Regions from separate parts of the Streptomyces sp. NPDC002870 genome, predicted to be linked through region 2. Evidence: predicted binding sites of a transcription regulator. Region 2 holds the regulator's gene; the other holds the start of a gene.

Region 1 (3,406 bases), on a different contig from region 2:
TGGAGCACTTCTCGTACCGTCTCCGGGTCCGCGCAGCGGCGCGTCAGACGGGCGTGCAGCCAGCCGGCGTGCCGGTCGTAGAGCGCGGCCAGCGCTTCCGTGTCCCCGCGCGCGACGGCCCGCAGCAGCGCTGCGTCGTCGTCCTGGTCTCCCCCCGTGGGGCGCATCAGTCTCACGCCCTCTCTATCGCTCGCGGGTGCGCTGCCGGTTCACGGCCGATTCACAGCCGATTCACAGCTGGGCCACTGCCCGCTCGCCAGGACCTGGCGTGTTGGCGACGCACGGAAACCTGTGAAGGTTGCCCCATGTGGCGCACGTCATAGACGGGTGTGATGGTGATCGCGTTGGGTGGGGTCTGTTCGGGGGCTTGACGAAAGGGGCCACGCGGTGCATCGGCCGACGACGCGCGACCCGGCCACGGGCCAGGAACTCACGGGCCAGGAACTGCTGAACGCCGTCCCGGCCCAGCGGAGACCATCCGCGCGGATCGTGACGGCTCGCGTCACGGCTCCCGTCTTGCCGGCTCCCGTCGCACCAGCTGTCGTGCCAGGCGTCGCACCGGCGGTGACGCCCACCGCGGCGCCCGCCCCGCCCGTGGGTCTCCCGGGCTGGCGGCGCGTGCTCCAGGTGCTGCCCACGCCCACCGGGACACCGTTCACCTTCTGCTACGTCCTCGTCCTGATCGCCACCTCACTCTTCGTGCAGCACGGCGACCCGGACACGGTCTCCACGCTGCTCCGCGGCTCCAGCACCGATGTTGCCCATTTGATGGACAGGCCGCTGCTCGTTCTCGGCGCCAGCGCGCTGTGGGTCGCGGGCGACCCGCTCGGCCCGTACGCCATCGCCTTCTTCTTCACGCTCACCGCGCTCGAGCGCCGCATCGGAGCCTGGCGCACCGCCGGCGTCTTCCTGGCGGGGCATGTCGGGGCGACGCTGGCCACCGAAATCCCGGTCGGGGTCTCGGTGGTGGCCGGACATCTGCCCGCCACCTCGCTGCACCGCCTCGACTACGGCATCAGCTTCGGCCTGATGGCGAGCATCGGCGCCCTTGCCGGGCTGTTCGGCCCGTTGCTGCGCGCGACGCTGCTCGGCTTCGTCTCCTTGATGCTCCTCCAGGACCTGCTCGCCTTCGCGGACCCGCTCACCAACTGGGGCCATCCGCTTGCCCTGCTGGCCGGCATCGCCTGCTGGCCCGCGGTGCGCCGCTGGGCGCGGTGGCGGAACGGTTTCCCGCTCCGCGATCGCTGAGCCCTCCTCGTACACCCCCTGACCAGGCGTGAAAGCCGATCGCTGACAGCGAACACTCCCCTGGGAACATCTCCGCGGCATTGTGCATTGAGTCCATACAGCTCAACTTGACTGCCTAAGGGGAGATCATGGCTTCGATGTCCACACCGCTCACCCTGCCCGTGCTGCCGCTCGACGACGAGGTCGTGCTGCCCGGAATGGTGGTGCCGCTCGACCTGTCCGACACCGACGTACGAGCCGCGGTGGAGGCCGCCCAGGCTGCCGCGCGTTCCAGCGGTGCCAGCAAGCCGACGGTGCTGCTTGTTCCGCGCGTCGACGGGAACTACGCCGCGACCGGCGTGCTCGGGACCGTCGAGCAGGTCGGCCGGCTCTCCGACGGCGACCCCGGCGCGCTCATCCGCGGCCGCGGGCGGGTGAGGATCGGTGCGGGGACCACGGGCCCCGGCGCCGCGCTCTGGGTCGAGGGCTCGCGCGTCGAGGAGACCGTGCCCGACTTGCTGCCCGGCTCGGTCACCGAGCTGGTCAAGGAGTACAAGGCGCTCGCCACCGACTGGCTGAAGAAGCGCGGCGCATGGCAGGTCGTGGACCGCGTCCAGCAGATCGACGACATCTCGCAGCTGGCCGACAACTCCGGCTACTCGCCGTTCCTTTCCACCGCTCAGAAGATCGAACTGCTGGAGACCGCCGACCCGGTGGCTCGCCTCAAGCTCGCCACAGAGCAGCTGCGTGAGCACCTCGCCGAGCAGGACGTCGCCGAGTCCATCGCCAAGGACGTCCAGGAGGGTGTCGACAAGCAGCAGCGCGAGTTCCTGCTGCGCCGTCAGCTCGAAGCCGTACGCAAGGAACTGCGCGAGCTGAACGGAGGGGCCACCGACGCTGCCGACGAGTCCGACGACTACCGGGTCCGCGTCGAGGCCGCCGACCTCCCCGAGAAGGTGCGCGAGGCCGCGCTCAAGGAGGTCGAGAAGCTGGAGCGGTCGAGCGACCAGAGCCCCGAGGGCTCCTGGATCCGCACCTGGCTCGACACCGTGCTCGAACTGCCCTGGAACGAACGAACTGATGACAGCGCGGCCGGGCACGACATCCAGGGCGCCAAGGCGATCCTGGACGCCGAGCACGCCGGCCTGCAGGACGTGAAGGAACGGATCACCGAATACCTGGCGGTGCGCAAGCGGCGCGCCGACCGCGGGCTCGGCGTCGTCGGCGGACGACGCGGGGGCGCGGTCCTGGCGCTCGTCGGCCCGCCCGGCGTCGGCAAGACCTCCCTCGGCGAGTCCGTCGCGCACGCGATGGGACGGAAGTTCGTCCGGGTCGCGCTCGGCGGCGTACGGGACGAGGCGGAGATCCGCGGACACCGGCGTACGTACGTGGGTGCTCTGCCCGGCCGGATCGTGCGGGCGATCAAGGAGGCCGGTTCGATGAACCCGGTCGTCCTGCTCGACGAGATCGACAAGGTCGGCTCCGACTTCCGGGGCGACCCGGCGGCCGCGCTGCTCGAAGTACTGGACCCGGCGCAGAACCACACCTTCCGCGACCACTACCTGGAGGTCGAACTCGACCTGTCCGACGTGGTGTTCCTCGCCACGGCGAACGTCATGGAGGCCATCCCCGAGGCCCTGCTCGACCGGATGGAGCTGGTCAGGCTCGACGGTTACACCGAGGACGAGAAGGTCGTCATCGCCCGGGACCACCTGCTGCCGCGCCAGCTGGAGCGGGCGGGTCTCGAGCCCGGCGAGGTCGTCCTGGAGGACTCGGCGCTGCGCAGGCTCGCGGGCGAGTACACCCGGGAGGCGGGCGTCCGTAACCTGGAGCGGTCGGTGGCCCGGCTGCTGCGCAAGGTGGCGGCCCAGCACGAACTGGGCGAGCAGGAGCTGCCGTTCACGATCGGCGCCGAGCAGCTGCGCGGCCTGATCGGACGGCCGCACCACGTGCCCGAGTCCGCGCAGGACCCGGCCGAGCGCCGGACGGCCGTGCCCGGCGTAGCCACCGGCCTCGCGGTCACCGGCGCGGGCGGTGACGTGCTGTACGTCGAGGCGTCGCTGGCCGACCCGGAGACGGGCGCGGCGGGGCTGACCCTCACCGGTCAGCTCGGCGACGTGATGAAGGAGTCCGCCCAGATCGCGCTCTCCTTCCTCCGCTCGCACGGGGCCGAACTGGA
Region 2 (3,406 bases):
ACGAACTGTCGCTCTGACCGATGCTCTTGAGCCATTCATGGCGTTCACCGCTCAGAACTCCACCGTCCCACAAGGGATAACCGTCCTCGAGGGCCTCAACCGCATCAACACAACCCTCGACCAAGTCACCGCAGACTGCACCGAGGAGCTTCTTACTGTCCAGCCCGGCAGCGGGCGACAGCCGCACATTCTGGAGAAGGCGCTGCGCCGCGTGGAGCCGCTGATCGACCGTGGCGTACGGATGCGCACGCTCTACCAGCACACGGCCCGTCACCACCCGGCCACGCTGTCCTACATGGAACAGGTCGGCCCGGTCGGCGTGGAGGTGCGCACGCTGGAGGAGATCATCGACCGGCTGATCATCGTCGACCGGAAGGTGGCCTTCATACCGGCGAGCAGCGACCGCCTGTCCGCCCTCGAACTGCGGCACAAGGGCATCGTCGAGTATCTCGTCGGCGTCTTCGAGCAGTTCTGGCTGCACGGCATCCCATGGGAGGAACAGATCTCCTACGGGCCCCAGTTGGACGGCATCACGGGCGTCCAGCGCTCGATCGCCAAGCTTCTGGTCGAGGGGCATGTCGACGAGGCCATCGCCCGGCGCCTCGGCATGAACGTCCGCACCTGCCGTGCACACATCGCCAAGCTGGGCTCCGCTCTCGGCAGTGGCAGCCGCACCCAACTCGGCTATCTCATCGCGCAGTCGGGGATTCTGGAACACGAGGACTGACAGCGACGGCCCCCGGCGGCGGCACTGCCCGCGGTGCCCCCACGCCGGGATCACCGTCGACAGCGTGCCGCCGCCGGCTTCGCCGCTACGACAGAAGGTCGTCCTGATCTCGCGGTCCGGCGGCGCCTCGCCGCCAGGCCGGCGACGCCTCGTCGGCCTGGCGGGCCGAAGCCCTGTTTCATTCCATCCCAAAATGGATTATCTGCCGCATACTGGGCTGCCTTGAGGGATACGCAGCGTGCGGTGCGCGGGCGCCGGACGACAGACGGGCAGGAGGAGTGCGATGGACGGCCACCGGCGGGAGCGGCGTGTACGAACCGGCGAAGCTCTCGGAGCTCGAGGCCACCGGTGGACCTGAAGATTCTTCCGCTCGCCGTCACCATGATGGTGGGCCCCCAGATCCTGTCGGCGATCATCTTCGTGACCAGTCCGAGGGCGGTCCGGGCGTCCCTGGCGTTCCTTCTGGGGATCGCAGCCGGAACCACGGTCGGCGTGGCTGTCATGCGGGTCATCGCCGCGCTCCTGGGCCAGGCGGTCGACACGGGCAGCCCGTCCGACAAGGGCTCGGTCGGCCACATCATCGAGTACGTACTGGTCGGCCTGCTGGTGTTCGTCGCGGTGAAGAACTGGGTGGGGCGCAGAACGGCCGAGCCGCCGAAGTGGCTGGAGTCCCTGATGACGGCAGGCCCGGGAAAGGCGTTCACGGTCGGCCTGCTGCTGATTCTGCTGATGCCCTCCGACCTCGTGGTCATGCTGACCGTAGCGGTTCATCTGCAGCAGCACGACGCCGGTCTGGGCGCGGCGCTGCCCTTCATCGGACTGACGGTCCTCATCGCGGCGCTGCCACTGCTCGGCCGCCTCCTGTTCGGCAGGAAGGCCGAGCGCACCATGCCGAAGGTGCGCGAGTGGATGAACACCCACAGCTGGCTCATCAGCATCATCGCCTGCGGGATCTTCATCGCCCTCATCCTGTCCGGAGACTGACCGGTCCTCGGCAGGCCGCGGGGCCGCACACGCCGAAGGGGCCGGAGAGCGACTCGCTCTCCGGCCCCTTCGACCGTACGGCTCTCGTCCTACTCAGGCCGCTTGTTGGGGCGCCAGACCACCAGCGCGCTCGCCCGCTGCGCATCCTGGTACGGCACGAGATCGCGCCGGTACGAGGCGTGCACCTGGGCTTCGCGCTGCTGCATCGCCGCCGCCGCGCCATCGACCGCCGTCGACAGCTCGACAACCCGCTGCTGGAGCGCGGCGACCTGGTTCTCCAGCTCGATGATGCGCTTGATTCCAGCCAGGTTGATGCCCTCGTCCTGTGACAACTGCTGGACGGTGCGCAGCAGTTCGATGTCGCGGGCGGAATAGCGCCGGCCCCGGCCCGCGGTGCGGTCCGGGGAGACCAGGCCGAGCCGGTCGTACTGCCGAAGGGTCTGCGGATGCAGGCCGGAGAGCTGGGCCGCCACCGAGATGACGTACACCGGCGACTCTTCGGTCAGTTCGTAGGGATTGCGGCTGCGTCCGGTCCGGCCATCCATCTCATGCTCCCTTCGCGGCCTGGAACAGCTCGGCCCGCGGGTCCTCGGCCGCGGTGGCTTCGCGGTAGGCCTCCAGCGCTTCCTTCGCCTTGTCGCCGAGGTCCTTGGGCACGGCGACCTCGACGGTGACCAGCAGGTCCCCGCGGGTGCCGTCCTTGCGGACTGCGCCCTTGCCGCGGGCTCGCATCGTACGGCCGTTGGGGGTCCCTGCGGGCAGCTTCAGCGTGACCGGCGGACCGCCCAGGGTCGGCACCTTCACCTCGCCGCCGAGCGCCGCCTCCGCGTAGGTGACGGGCACGGTGATCGTGAGGTTGTCGCCCTTGCGGCCGAAGACCGGATGTGCGTCGACGTGCACGACGACGTACAAGTCGCCCGCCGGGCCGCCCCGTTCGCCCGGGGCTCCCTTGCCGCGCAGCCGGATCCGCTGGTTGTCGGAGACGCCCGCGGGGATCCTGACCTGCATGGTGCGCGAGGAGCGGGCGCGCCCGCTGCCCTTGCACACGTCGCAGGGGTCCTGCGCGATCAGTCCGCGGCCCTTGCAGTCCACGCACGGGTCGGTGAGCGAGAAGGAGCCGCTGCCGCCGCGCGAGACCTGGCCGGTCCCGAGACAGGTCTGGCACACCCTGGGCGTACCGTTTTTGTCGCCGGTGCCCGCGCACGCCTTGCACGCCGCCGAGCTGGACATCCGCAGCGGGACCGTGGCCCCGTCGACCGCCTCGGTGAAGCTGAGCGTCACCTCGGACTCGATGTCCTGGCCACGGCGCGGCTGGGTACGCGTACCCGTGCCGGCGCCGGCGCCGCGGTTGAACAGGCCGCCGAACACGTCGCCAAGGCCGCCGCCGAAGCCCCCGGCGCCACCTTGCGTGCCGCCCTGGGCGCCCCCGAAGAGGTCGCCCAGGTCGAAGTTGAAGGAGCCGCCGGGACCGCCGGCCCCGGCAGGCCGGAAGCCACCGTTGCCGAAGAGGGCGCGTGCCTCGTCGTACTCCTTGCGCCGCTTGGGGTCGCCGAGGATGTCGTTGGCCTCGGAGATCTCCTTGAAGCGCTCCTCCGCCTTGACGTCGCCCTTGTTGGCGTCCGGGTGGTACTCGCGGGCGAGCTTCCGGTACGCCTTCTTGATCTCGGCCTCGGTGGCGTCCTTCGGGACGCCGAG

What was found. The regulator HspR, encoded in region 2, represses chaperone genes until heat shock. The targets are predictions, from matches to a motif close to TTGAGNNNNNNNNNCTCAA.
Region 1: lon (endopeptidase La) is a predicted target of HspR. The motif match lies at 1,336-1,354, and genes of this name have one in related genera.

Annotation. Positions count from the first base shown of each region.
Region 1 covers NZ_JBIAPW010000002.1:211,218-214,623, forward strand. Annotated here, with positions in the region: gene ACFYWY_RS03425 (RNA polymerase sigma factor) at 1-167, opposite strand, end outside; gene ACFYWY_RS03430 (rhomboid-like protein) at 388-1,248, shown strand; gene lon (endopeptidase La) at 1,377-3,406, shown strand, end outside.
Region 2 covers NZ_JBIAPW010000014.1:102,851-106,256, forward strand. Annotated here, with positions in the region: gene ACFYWY_RS19400 (helix-turn-helix transcriptional regulator) at 1-727, shown strand, start outside; gene ACFYWY_RS19405 (GAP family protein) at 1,076-1,711, shown strand; gene ACFYWY_RS19410 (heat shock protein transcriptional repressor HspR) at 1,801-2,256, opposite strand; gene dnaJ (molecular chaperone DnaJ) at 2,258-3,406, opposite strand, start outside.